Rhodospirillum rubrum ATCC 11170: one gene and its partner. The protein of the gene in region 2 interacts with the protein of the main gene of each other region in a pairwise test. Links are inferred from orthologs where the notes say so. Each region holds a gene or a part of one and is shown on either strand. Other genes may lie near its edges.

Region 1 (4,404 bases), 2.1 Mb from region 2 along the record:
CGGGTCATCAAGCTGTGCGAGGCCGAAAAGGATTACGTGACCCGTCAGGCGCTGCTGCCTTTGCTGAACGACACCGAGGAGGATCACCTGTATTGGCTGGAACAGCAGCTGCGGCTGATCGAGCTGACCGGTCTGCAAAACTATCTGCAGGCCCAAATGGATCCGGCCGTCGCCGCCTGATCGGGCGGGTGAGGGCATGGCGCTCCCCTGGGGCGGCCGCGGGAATGTCGTCTTTCTTGCTCAAGCCCCCTTGCGCGCCGAGGGGAAAGACGGTTTATAGTGTCCTTGGAAGGCTGGCGTGGGCGTGGCTCTCGCCAACCCGGTCAGGTCCGGAAGGAAGCAGCCGTAACGAGTTCGTCGCGGGTCGCGTCCAGTCTTCCACCTTTTCTTCCCCTGTTTTCCGGGGTCGCCCGTCGGCCCCCTTGTGTTTCCGGGGTCTCCCATGCGCCCCGTTGACCCGGCCCCCGGTATGAGCGATCAGGTGACACCCGACTCCGAGGCCCCCTCCTCCGAGAAGCCTGCCGGTTCAAAAGCCACCCCGGCGTCCGCGCCCTACCGTGTTCTCGCCCGCAAATATCGCCCGGCGTCCTTTGACGCCCTGATCGGCCAGGAAGCCCTGGTCCGCACCCTGACCAACGCCATCGACAGCGGGCGACTGGCCCAGGCCTGGATGCTGACGGGCGTGCGCGGGGTGGGCAAGACCACCACCGCCCGGCTGATCGCCCGCGCCCTGAATTGCGTCGGCGCCGATGGCAAGGGGGGCGTGACCATCACGCCCTGCGGCGTCTGCGAGCATTGCAAGGCGATCGCCGAAGACCGCCATGTCGATGTGCTGGAGATGGACGCCGCCAGCCGCACCGGCGTTGGCGATATCCGCGAGATCCTTGATGGCGTGCGCTACCGCCCGGCGGTGGCCCGCACCAAGGTTTACATCATCGACGAAGTCCACATGCTCTCGACCGCCGCCTTCAACGCCCTGTTGAAGACGCTCGAAGAGCCGCCCGAGCATGTGAAATTCATTTTCGCCACCACCGAGATCCGCAAGGTCCCGGTCACCGTTCTGTCGCGCTGCCAACGCTTCGACCTGCGCCGGGTCAGCGCCGCCGAGCTTTCGGGCCATTTCCTGCGTATCGCCGGGCTGGAAGGCGCCGAGATCGCCCCAAGCGCCCTGACCCTGATCGCCCGCGCCGCCGATGGATCGGTGCGCGACGGCTTGTCGCTGCTTGATCAGGCGATCGCCCATGGCGGCGGCACGGTTTCCGAAGCCCAGGTCGCCGAGATGCTGGGACTGGCCGACCGCGCCCGCATCTTCGACCTGCTCGACGCCCTGCTCGCCGGCCGCATCGCCGAAAGCCTCGACCTCCTTGATCGGCAATACGCCCTGGGCGCCGATCCGCTGGTCATCGTTCAAGATCTGCTTGATCTCGTCCATTGGATGACGCGGGTGAAGGTGGTGCCGGTCTCGGCCGAGGATGCCGCCGTTCCCGAGGCCGAGCGCACCCGTGGCCGGGCGATGGCCGAGCGCTTGTCGATGGCGGTGCTGAACCGCTGCTGGCAGATCCTGCTCAAAGGCCTGGGCGAGGCGCGCGGCGCCCCGGTGCCGCTTCAGGCCGTCGAAATGGTGCTGATCCGTCTGGCCTATGCCAGCGACCTGCCCACCCCCGAGGAGGCCTTGAAGATGATCGCCGGCGGTGCCCAGCCCGCCGCCCCCCGCCCGCCGGCCCCCCACTCGCCCGCCGGTCCCCCCCCCGCCGCGCCGCCTCCCCCTTCGCCGCCGTCCCGGGCCGACGAGCCGCCGCGCCCGTCCCGCCCGTCGCAATCGAACGCCGGCGGCGGCGCCCTGGCCGTAGCGCCGGTGGAGGTCGCCCCCGATCCCCCGCCCCCGCCCCCGCCCCCGCCGGCCCCACCGGCCGCCGATCCGGCCGGCGCCTTCGACCCGGTGCCGCGCAGCTTCGCCCTGCTCGTCGATCTGTTCCGGCGCAAGCGCGAAGCCGTGGTCACCGGCCATCTGTATCGCGATGTCGAACTGGTGGGCTATGATCCCGAGGCTGGGCTGCTGGAGATCCATCCCCTGCCCGCCGCGCCGGCCAAACTGGCCGGCCAGATCACCCGCCTGCTCGGCGAATGGACCGGCCGGCGGTGGATGGTGACGCTGACCGACCGTCCCGGACAGCCGACCTTGCATGATGCCACCCAGGCCGATATCCATGCCCATCCGCTGGTCAAGGCGGTGCTGGACCGCTTTCCCGGGGCGGTGATCGGAACCATTCGCGAGCATCCCGGAGCCGTCGCGGCCGAGGCCGATTCGCCCGACCTCCTCGGCGATCCTGGCGAGGCTTATGGCGCGCCCGGCTTCGACACCCCGGCGGGCGCCGATCCAGACGATCTGTTCGACCCATTCATCGGAGACGACGAGACATGAAAAACATCGGGCAAATGCTCAAGCAGGCCCAGCAGCTGCAAACCCGCATGGCCGAAGTTCAAGAAGAGCTGAAGGCGATGGACGTCAGCGGCCAGTCGGCGGCCGGCATGTGCGTGGTAACCCTGGACGGCAAGGGCGGCGTGCGCTCGATCAAGATCGATCCCTCGCTGGTCGATCCCAAGGAAACCGAGGTCATGGAAGACCTGATCGTCGCCGCCTTCAACGACGCCAAGGCCAAGGTCGACGAGATGGTGAAGGAAAAGATGTCGGAACTGACCGGCGGGCTGAAGCTGCCGCCGGGCATGAGCCTGCCCTTCTGATCCCACGTCTTTTGTCCGGAGGGTCCCGGTGTCCGCGGGAGAGATCGACCGTCTGATCGGCCTGCTGGCCCGACTGCCCGGATTGGGTCCCCGTTCGGCCCGGCGCGCCGCTTTGCATCTGCTCAAGCGGCGCGAGAGCCTGATGGACCCCTTGATGGAGGCCCTGGGCGCGGTCGCCGCCTCGGTCCGCCTCTGCCCGGTCTGCGGCACTCTCGACACCCGCGCGCCCTGTTCGATCTGCGCCGATCCGCGCCGCGACGGAACGCTGATCTGCGTGGTGCGTGATGTCGCCGACCTCTGGGCCCTTGAACGCGGCGGGGTGTTTTCCGGGCGCTACCATGTTCTGGGCGGGCTGCTCTCGGCGATCGATGGCGTCGGTCCCGAGGATCTTGGTCTTGATCGCTTGGCAGCCCGCGTCGCCGAAGGCCCGGTGGTCGAGGTCATCCTGGCCCTGCCGGCCACCGTCGAGGGGCAGACCACCGCCCATGTCATCGCCGATCTTATCGAGCCAAAGGGAATAACCGTATCGGGATTGGCCCAGGGGGTTCCCGTGGGCGGCGAGTTGGACTATCTGGACGATGGCACCCTGACCGCCGCCCTGCGCGCCCGTCGCCCGGTTTGACCGCGCCGTCCGATCGCGCCCCCTGAGCGCGCCGCCGGGACGCGGCAGAGCCGATCCCTCCCCCGACCATCGCCAAAAGAGCCCGCCATGCGCCGTTTCCCCTTTCTTCCCCTTGTCGCGGCCTTGCTGGTGTCCCTGGTGACCGCCTGCGCCGGCTCTGCCCCGTCCACGCCCAAGCAGGCCGCCGTGCGCGTCGAGCGCACCCATCAATTGCCCCCCGCCCCCGCCCCTACCACCTTCGCTATCACGCCGCGCGACCGCGCCCAGGCCGCCGATCCGGCTTTCCAGGCGGCGGCCAATGTGGTCGCGCCGCTGCTCACCCGCCATGGCCATCGCTGGATCACCGGGACCGAGGCCCGTCGCGCCGTTTGGCGGGTGGGGCTGGAAACCACCATGTCCTCGTATAGCGACATGGCGCCGGCGGCGGGGGTCAGCTATCGCTTCGGCTGGAGCACCCCGGGCGGGCTGGCGATGGGCAAGGCTCCGGCGGGCGATATCGGCCCAGGCGCCCCGCCGACGATGATCGAGAAGCGGCTTTCGGTCACCATCACCGCCGAGGGCCGCACCGTCTACGAGGGGCGGGCCCTGCTGGTCGATGACGGCCGCGACCTGATGGATGCCCTGGTGCCGCTGGCCCGCGCCCTGTTCCTGCGCTTCCCCGGCCCCCAGGGCATCGATATGGGCGAGGCGCCCACCAAACCCTGATTCTTCGCCCCGCGCCGCGCCGGGACAGCGCAACAAATCCGACGATCGCGCGTTGGGCAACCGGGAGCCCTTTCGTTCGCACCGCGAGGAACAGACGTGGCTCCGCAAGAAGCCGTTCCAAGGAAGGACCGACCCCCATGCATAGCCTGACCAAAGCGACCCTGGCCGCGACCCTGATAACGACGCTGGGTTGGCAGGCCCACGCCCAAAGCTCCAGCGAGATTCTGGTGCCGCCCATGCGCGAGAGCAGCACGCCCTATAGCGCCATGTCGCCCTATAGCCCCACCGCCCCGGCGACGACCGCACCCGGCTATGGGGCCCCGACGAGCCCGGCG
Region 2 (8,726 bases):
CGGCTGATTTTACCGGCGGAGACCTCGGCCTGCAGCTTGGTCGCCACCCCGGCGGCGGCCTCGGTCAGCCCGCGCGTCTGGGCCACCCGCTCATCGAGAAGGGCGTCATATTGAGACTTAAGCAGCCAGCCGACGGTCACGCACAACGCGAGTCCCATGATGGCGACGATGACCGAAATCTTGACGACGACTCTTTTGTTGCGAAGCATCGCGTTATCCGTGGGCTTCGCACTTCCCCTGATCCGCCCGACGAATTTGTGCCGTTTTCCCCATTGGCGCAACCGAAACACAAGGGCGGGGAGGCAGGGGCTTGGTTATAAGCTTACCTCCCGCCGTCCCAGTGGAATCCACCTCGCGGTCAAACCGTTACGACCCTATCCGTGCCGCAGATCGCCCAGGAAGCCGTCGACCTTTTCTTGCAAGGTGGTCGCCGCCTGACCAAGCCCGCCGGCGGTGTCGCGCAAGGCGCCGGCGGTGGTTTCGGTTTCCCGGGCCGCCTCGGCCAGGGTGCGGATATCGTGCGAGACGCTTTCCGAAGTCGACAAGACCTCTTGCACGCTGCGCGAGATCTCCTTGGTCGCCGCCCCTTGTTCCTCGACGGCGGCGCTGATCGCCCCGGCCGCCTCGGCGATATCGTGGATGACGTGGCTGATCGTGGCGATATCGCTGGCCGCGGCCGAAACCGAGGCGCGGACCCGTTCGATCTGGCCCCGAATGTCCTCGGTCGCCTTGCGGGTCTGGGTCGACAGGTTCTTGACCTCATGGGCGACCACGGCGAAACCCTTGCCGGCGTCGCCGGCCCGCGCCGCTTCGATCGTGGCGTTTAGCGCCAGCAGGTTGGTCTGGCTGGCGATAGCCTCGATCAGGGTGATCACCGCGCCGATCTTTTCGGCGTCGCTGACCAGCCCGGCCATGCGATCGGCCGATTGATCGGCGGTTTCCACCGCCTGCTGGCTGGTGACCCGCGCCTTGTCGGTCTGGTTGGCGATTTCGCGGATCGAGGCCGAGAGTTGTTCCGACGCCGAGGCCACCGTTTGGAAGTTGGCGTTGGTGCGCTCGCTCATCACCGAAGAATCGCTGGCCTTCTCGCGGGTGACATTGGCCAAGCCGAACATCGTCCTGGCGTTTTCGTCCATCGTCCGCGCCCCTTTGGCGACCGCCTGGGCCACGCTATTGACCGAGTCCTCGAAGCGCTTGGCCAACTCGACCAGACTGGCCTTGCGCGCCGCTTCGGCCGAGGCCTTGAGGCGTTCCTGATCGCCGCGCAGGTGCTCGGTCTCGGCGACTTTGCCGCGAAAGACCTCAAGGGAGCGCGCCATGGCTCCGGCCTCGTCGCGCCGATCCTGGTTGGGCACGGCGATATCGACCTGTCCGCCGGAAATCAGCGCCATGCGCTGGGCGATATCGCCGAGAACCGCCGAAAGGTCGCGGGAAATTAGCGAGACCAGCACGATGGCGACCGCGCTCAACAGGCCGCCGATCAGCATCGCCTCGCGCAGTTTCGCCCAGAAAATCGCCTGGACATCGTCGACAAAGATCCCCGTCCCCACCAGGGCGCCCCAGGCTTTAATCTCCATCGCCCAACTCACCTTGGGGATGGGCGGCCCCCCTTTGACCCGGGGCCAGACATAATCAAGCCGCCCGCCGCCCGGCCCCCGCGTCGCCGCCGCCTGAAGGGCGAGAAAGGCCCCCCGATCGACGACGGGCTTGCCGACCAGATCGGGACGCGGCGGCAGAACCAGATTGATACCGTCCACGGCATAGGCGAAGAGATAGCCATTGTCCCCATAGGTCATGCCATTGAGCGCGGTCTTCCAGGTCTCGATCGCCTGATCGCGGGTGAGCCTCCCGGCGGAAACCTCGGCCTGCAGCTTGGTCGCGACCCCGACGGCGGCCTCGGTCAGCACCCGCGTCTGAGTCACCCGCTCATCGAGAAGGGCGTCGTATTGAGACTTAAGCAGCCAGCCGACGGTCACGCACAGCGCGAGTCCCATGATGGCGACGATAACCGAAATCTTGACGACAACACGTTTGTTGCGAAGCATCGGGGTATCCGCAGTCTTCTTACGTCTTTTAATCCACTCAACGAATCTCTGCCGTTTTCCCCGAGGATGCAACCTAAACATGAAGACACGGGAGGTGTGATCCTGATCATGATCTTACCCCCCCGCCTTCCCCGCCTAAACCTCGCGCACCTCGCCCACGCCGGGCACATTGCGCAAGGCGGCCAGGGTTTCCGAGCGCAGGGCGAAGCCACCGTCCAAGCGGAACTCCACCTCGCGATCGCCAAGATCGGCGACCAACAGGATATTGCGATTGCCCGGGCCATCGGCGCGGATGATCTCGGCCAGCCGCGGGATCGGTCCGCTGTCGCTAAACGACACCTTGATGCGGCGGGCGGCGCGGGCGACGGCGTCGTCGAGCAGTTCGATCGCTTGGGCGAGCAACCGCACCTCTTCGCCCTCGAGCCGGGCGTCGGCGCGGACCAGCAACGGCCGGCCGGAATCGAGCAACTCGCGGCTGGCCCCCAAAACCTCGGAAAACACCATGGTCTCGCACGAGCCGGTGGCGTCGGATAATTCGACGAAGGCGTAGCGGCTGCCGCTTTTGCCGATGCGCTCCTTGCGCGCGCCGGGGGTGACCGCCAGCTTGACCGCGCCGCTGCCGCCGCCGCGCAGATGGCCGGGCAGCATCTCGATCGGCACCACATCCAGGCGCTCCAGGCTGTCGCCATAGATGTCCAAGGGATGGGCCGACAAATAGAAGCCCATGGCGTCGCGTTCATGGGCCAGGGTCTCGGTGATGGTCCAGGCGGCGCAAGCGCGGAATTTCATCGGCGGTTCCGAGGTCGCCCCGGCCCCTCCGAACAGGCTCGACTGGTTGGACGCCCGATCCTCGGCGGCGGCCTGGGCGTGGCGCATCAGCACATCGGCATTGGCCAGCAGCTTGGCGCGATCGCCATCAAGGCTATCAAGCGCCCCGGCCTTGATCAGGTTTTCGAGCAGACGCTTGTTGATGACCTTGCCATCCAGGCGACGGGCGAAATCGGCCAGATCCTTGAACGGTCCCCGGGCCTCGCGTTCGGCGACCAGGGCGTCCATCGCCGCGGCGCCGACGTTCTTGACCGCGCCCAGGGCATAGCGCACCGCGCCGTCCTCGACGCCGAAAACGGCAAAGGAGCGATTGACGTCCGGCGGCAGCAAGGGGATATCAAGGCGGCGCAATTCCCCTTTAAAAACAGCCAGCTTGTCGGTGTTGTGCATGTCATAGGTCATGGTGGCGGCCATGAACTCGACGGGGTAGTTGGCCTTCAGATAGGCGGTTTGATAGGCGACCAGCCCATAGGCGGCGGCATGGGATTTATTGAAGCCATAGCCGGCGAATTTGGCGATCTGGTCGAAAACCTCCGAGGCCTTGGCCTCCGAGGTGCCGCGCTTGCCCGCCCCTTCGACGAACAGGGCGCGCTGGGTATCCATCTCGGCCTTGATCTTCTTGCCCATGGCCCGGCGCAGCAGATCGGCGCCGCCCAGGGAATAGCCGGCCATGATCTGGGCCGCCTGCATCACCTGTTCCTGATAAATCAGGATGCCATAGGTTTCCTTGAGGATCGGCTCTAGGGAATCATGAAGATAGACAACCTCTTCCTCGCCCTTCTTGCGCTTGATGTAGCTGGGGATATTGTCCATCGGCCCCGGGCGGTAGAGGGCGACAATGGCGACGATGTCTTCCAGGGTATCGGGCTTCATATTGCGCAGAACGTCGCGCATCCCCGTACTTTCAAGCTGGAAGACGCCGCTGGTCTCGCCGCGCCCCAGCATGTCGTAGCTCCGGCGGTCATCCAAAGGCAGGTCAAGCAGATCGACGGTGATGCCGCGCTTGGCGATGTGGCGCACCGCATGCTGCAAGACCGTCAGCGTTTTCAGGCCGAGGAAGTCGAATTTCACCAGACCGGCCTGCTCCACCCATTTCATGTTGAACTGGGTGACGGGCATATCGGAATGGGGATCGCGGTAGAGCGCGACCAGATTATCAAGGGGACGATCGCCGATCACCACACCCGCCGCATGGGTCGAGGCGTGGGAATAGAGCCCCTCCAGCTTCATGCCGATATCAAGCAGGCGGGCGACCATCTCGTCGTTTTTCTGCAGATCGCGCAGCTGGGGCTCGGCCTCGATGGCTTCCTTGAGGGTGACGGGCGCGGCCGGATTATTGGGCACCATCTTGCAGATCTTATCGACATAGCCGAGCGGCATCTGCAAGACACGGCCGACCGAGCGCAGCACGGCGCGGGCCTGCAGCTTGCCGAAGGTGATGATCTGGGCGACGCGCTCATAGCCGTATTCCCGCTGAACATAGCGGATGACCTCTTCGCGGCGGTCCTGGCAGAAGTCGATATCGAAGTCGGGCATCGACACGCGTTCGGGGTTCAAGAACCGCTCGAACAGCAAGCTGAAGCGCAAGGGGTCAAGGTCGGTGATGGTCAGGGCCCAGGCCACGCACGATCCCGCCCCCGACCCACGCCCCGGACCCACCGGGATATCGGCGTCCTTGGCCCATTGGATGAAATCGGCCACGATCAGGAAATAGCCGGGGAAGCCCATCTTGATGATGACATCAAGCTCATAGGCTAGGCGCTCGCGATAGGGCTTGGCGATCTCGATCCGCTCGGCCTCGCTCATGCCTTCGCGATAAACGTGCTTTTCCAGGCGCTTATCCAGGCCTTCCTCGGCCATGGCGCAAAGCGCCTCGGCTTCGGTCCGCCCCTTGACCGCCGGGCTGTGGGGCAGGATCGGCTTGCGCTTCTCGCTCATCACCGCGCAGCGTTTGGCGATCACCAGGGTGTTGTCCACCGCCTCGGGCAGATCGGCGAACAAGGCCCGCATCTCGTTGGCCGGCTTGAAATAATGCTCAGGGGTCAGCCGCCGCCGGGTCTCATCGCCGATGACGGTTTTCTGCTGCATGCAGATCAGCACGTCATGGGCTTCGAACATGGCGCGGTCGGGGTAATAGGGCTCGTTGGTGGCGACCAGCGCGACGTTTTGGGCATAGGCCAGATCGATCAGATCGGCTTCGATGCGGTCTTCATCGGCCATGCCATGGCGCTGGATCTCGACATAGACGCGGTCGCCGAAATGCTCCTTGTGGCGGGCGAGGATGGCGGCGGCCTCGTCGCGCCGGCCCTCGCGCAGCAGCCGCCCCAAGGGCCCGCCAACGCCGCCGGTCAGCAAGATCAGCCCGTCGTTCAGGGCCTCGATATCGGCCAGCCGCACCTGGGGCGCCTCGCTGCCGTCGCCTTCGATGAAGGAGCGCGAGACGATCTTCATCAGATTGGCATAGCCGCTGGCGTTCTTGGCCAGCAGCACCACGGCATCGGGATCGGGCGCACGCAGATCGCGCCCGGCGCCAAATCCGCGCTCGCGCACCTCTTCGTTGCGCACGGCGATCTGGCAGCCGATGATCGGCTGAACGCCCATGTCGCAGGCCGTAACCGAAAGCTCAAGGGCGCCGAACAGATTGCCGCTGTCGGTGATGGCGACGGCGGGCATTCCCATCTTGGCGCAGAGCTTAACCAGCGCCTTGACCTGGATCGCCCCCTCGGACATCGAGAGCGCGGTGTGAACCCGCAGATGGACAAAGCCATTCGCGGGGGAGCCGCCGGCGAGGGCGGACGAAGCGGGGGATGGATCGGGCATGGGCCAACCATGCCACGGATCGGCGGCCTTTGTCAGCGGGAACGCTTGGCGAACACGCCCGCCTTAGGCGGCCGTGTCAGAGCGTCAGGCGCAAAGCGGCATTCTCGAACGGCATGCCCTCGTCATCCTCGGCCCTGCGCGAGAGTTCCTTAAATCCGAGGCTGGTGTAGAAGGAAAACGCCTGCTGGTTGGCCGTATAAACCTCCAGCCGCAGCTCTCCTGTCCGCGCCAAGGCATGGGCGACAAGGGCTTTGCCGATGCCCCGCCCCTGCTGGTCCGGGGCGACGAACAGGCCGCCGATGAACGTATCGAGCAGACTGATGAAGCCCACGGCGCTCCCCCCCGAACAGGCCACCCAGGTTTCCGCCTTTGGCAGGTAGATTTCCTCGATAAGGCGCCGTTGCTCGCGCAGGCGCTTTTCGCCAATGAAGGCATGGGCCTGAAGCGAGGCCTCGAACCAAATGGTCGAGAGCCTGGACAGATCGGCCGCCCCGTCATAGGCGCGGATCGAGAGACTGGGATTATTCATGACTCACCCGGGGATCAGGGCGACGAACAGGCCGCCGAGGCGGACATCAGGGGCGCGATTTTTCCAAGCGGATATCGCCGTCCCCATGATCGGTTTCGTTCGCCCAGCCCAGGTGGCGATAAAAACCCGCCGCGCGGGTTGTTTTGCCCGTTTCAAGCCAAACGACGCGGTGGCGTGCGAACAGGGCGGCCTCGGCGGCTTGGACCAGCCGCTTGCCAAGGCCTCTGCCTTCGTAGGACGGCAGGACGAAGGCGGCGAACAGCGACCCGTCCTCCAGATCGGCCATGGAAAAGCCAACGACGCGCTCGCCCTCCACCGCCACCCAGGCACAGGGGCTTTCGATGATCATCGCGGTGATCGAGGCGGTCGTGATCCCCATTTCGGTGAGTTGGGCGATCGTCAGACTATTCTCGGTAACCGCGGTCCGCACCTGAAAGATGGCCCCGACATCGGCCGGCTCGGCCGCTCTGATCCTTAATGTCACCCCATGCTCCCAAACCAATAATCAGGCGGCCACCACCTTGCCCTCGCGCAAGGTGACGATGCGGTCCATGCGCCGCGCCAGATCGGGATTATGGGTGGCGATCAGGGCCGCCAACCCCTCGCCCCGCACCAGATCGAGCAGGGCCTGGAATACCCGCTCGGCCGTATTGGGGTCAAGGTTGCCGGTCGGCTCGTCGGCCAGCAGCAGCTTGGGGCGGTTGGCCAAAGCCCGGCAAATCGCCACCCGCTGTTGCTCGCCGCCCGAAAGCTGGCCCGGCCGGTGGTCCTGGCGCTCAGAAAGCCCCATCTTGGCCAGAAGCTCGGCCGCCCGCGCCAGGGCCGGCTTGCGGCCGATCCCGGCGATCATCTGCGGCACGACGATATTCTCGGCCGCCGAGAACTCGGGCAGCAGGTGGTGGTACTGATAGACGAAGCCCAAGTGATCGCGGCGCAACAGGGTGCGGCGATCCTCGGACAATTGGCCGCAGCTGATGCCGCCGATCCGCACCTCGCCAGCCGTGGGTTTTTCCAAAAGCCCGCAAATCTGCAAAAGCGTGGATTTTCCCGCCCCCGAGGGCCCGACCAGGGCGACGATCTCGCCCGGGTTGACGGCCAGATCGGCCCCGGTCAGCACGTTGAGGACCTCGCGGCCCTGGCTGAACGAGCGGGTGACCTTATCCAAGCGCAAGGCCGCCTGCGGCACCTTGCTGGCCTGCGGACCGGGCGCGGTCTGCGGACCGGGGGCGGTCTGCGGACTGGAGACGGAAGGGGACTTACTCATTGCGCAGGGCCTCCACGGGATCGGTGCGCGCCGCCCGCCATGCTGGATAGAGGGTGGCGGCGAACGACAGGCCCAAAGCCATCAGCACGACGTTCATCACCTCATGGGGGTCCATGGTCGCTGGCATCGTCGCCAGGAAATAGATCTCGGCATTGAACAATTCGACGCCAAGCAGGCTTTGCAGGCCCTGACGAATGGCTTCGATGTTCTGGCAAAACAGCACGCCAAGCAGCAGGCCGGCCAGGGTGCCGGTCACGCCGACGGCGGCGCCGGCCAGGAAGAAGATGCGCATGATCGCCCCGCGCGAGGCGCCCATGGTGCGCAAGATGGCGATATCGCGGCCCTTGTCCTTCACCAGCATGATCAGGCCGCTGATGATATTGAAGGCGGCGACGACGATGATCAGGGTCAGGATCAGGAACATCACGTTGCGCTCGACCTGCAGCGCATTGAAGAAGGTGGCGTTGGTCTGGCGCCAGTCGCGCAGGCGGATGCCGCCCAGGCCATTGGTCGAGGCGATGGTGCCCGCCACCTCGCCCACCCGGTCGGGATGGTCGACCACCACCTCCAGATGGTTGACGCCTTCGGTCGGCACCTGGAAATAGGTTTGGGCGGCCTCAAGGGGCAGGAAGACGAAGCTGCTGTCGTATTCGCTCATGCCGATGGAAAAGATAACGCGCACCGTATAGGCGCGCACCCGGGGCACGGTGCCCATGGCCGTCACCTTGCCCTTGGGCGAAACCAGGGTCAGCTTGTCGCCAACCCGCAGCCCGAAATTCTCGGCCAGACGATTGCCGATCATGATCGAATCCTGGCCGCGCAGATCATCGAGCGAGCCGGCGATCACCGCATTGGCCAGCATCGGCCGCTGGCGCAGGTCTTCGGGGCGCACGCCGCGCACCAGCCCGCCGACCGAGCGGCCGTTGTCGGTCAGCATCACCTGCCCTTCAACCGTCGGCGTCACCGCCCGCACCCCGGGAATGCCGCGAATGATATCGGTGGCGCGGTCGTAATCCATCATCACGTCGTATTGCCCAAGAACGGTGAGATGGCCGTTCAGGCCGAAGATCCGGCCCATCAGATCCTCGCGGAAGCCGTTCATCACCGCCATGACGATGATCAGCGTCGCCACCCCCAGGCCGATGCCGGCCAGGGAAAATCCGGCGATCACCGAAACGAAGCCTTCCTTGCGCCGGGCCCGCAGGTAGCGGCCGGCCATCATCCGTTCAAAGGCGTTGAA

What was found. The genes of interacting proteins can lie anywhere in the genome.
Region 1: the proteins of dnaE (region 2) and RRU_RS17940 interact in binary tests that used the Escherichia coli proteins (3 or more experiments, as listed by UniProt). The link is inferred for Rhodospirillum rubrum ATCC 11170 from one-to-one orthologs.

What each region holds. Positions count from the first base shown.
Region 1 is NC_007643.1:3,994,578-3,998,981, reverse strand. What follows is about bases 1-2,932. They hold RRU_RS17940 (DNA polymerase III subunit gamma/tau), read left to right. Parts: upstream 1-442; coding sequence 443-2,422; downstream 2,423-2,932. Other genes in these bases: recR (recombination mediator RecR), read left to right, coding at 2,771-2,932; RRU_RS17935 (YbaB/EbfC family nucleoid-associated protein), read left to right, coding at 2,419-2,742; bfr (bacterioferritin), read left to right, coding at 1-180. Outside these bases: more of recR, read left to right, coding at 2,933-3,364; RRU_RS17925 (hypothetical protein), read left to right, coding at 3,452-4,069; RRU_RS17920 (hypothetical protein), read left to right, coding at 4,207-4,404. UniProt on the Escherichia coli protein: Part of the beta sliding clamp loading complex, which hydrolyzes ATP to load the beta clamp onto primed DNA to form the DNA replication pre-initiation complex.
Region 2 is NC_007643.1:1,858,809-1,867,534, reverse strand. The notes cover bases 1,981-5,994. They hold dnaE (DNA polymerase III subunit alpha), read right to left. Parts: upstream 5,694-5,994; coding sequence 2,181-5,693; downstream 1,981-2,180. Other genes in these bases: RRU_RS08205 (GNAT family N-acetyltransferase), read right to left, coding at 5,770-5,994; RRU_RS08215 (methyl-accepting chemotaxis protein), read right to left, coding at 1,981-2,045. Also shown: RRU_RS08220 (methyl-accepting chemotaxis protein), read right to left, coding at 1-209; more of RRU_RS08215, read right to left, coding at 375-1,980; more of RRU_RS08205, read right to left, coding at 5,995-6,222; RRU_RS08200 (GNAT family N-acetyltransferase), read right to left, coding at 6,269-6,706; RRU_RS08195 (ABC transporter ATP-binding protein), read right to left, coding at 6,728-7,486; RRU_RS08190 (lipoprotein-releasing ABC transporter permease subunit), read right to left, coding at 7,479-8,726. UniProt on the Escherichia coli protein: DNA polymerase III is a complex, multichain enzyme responsible for most of the replicative synthesis in bacteria. This DNA polymerase also exhibits 3' to 5' exonuclease activity. The alpha chain is the DNA polymerase catalytic subunit.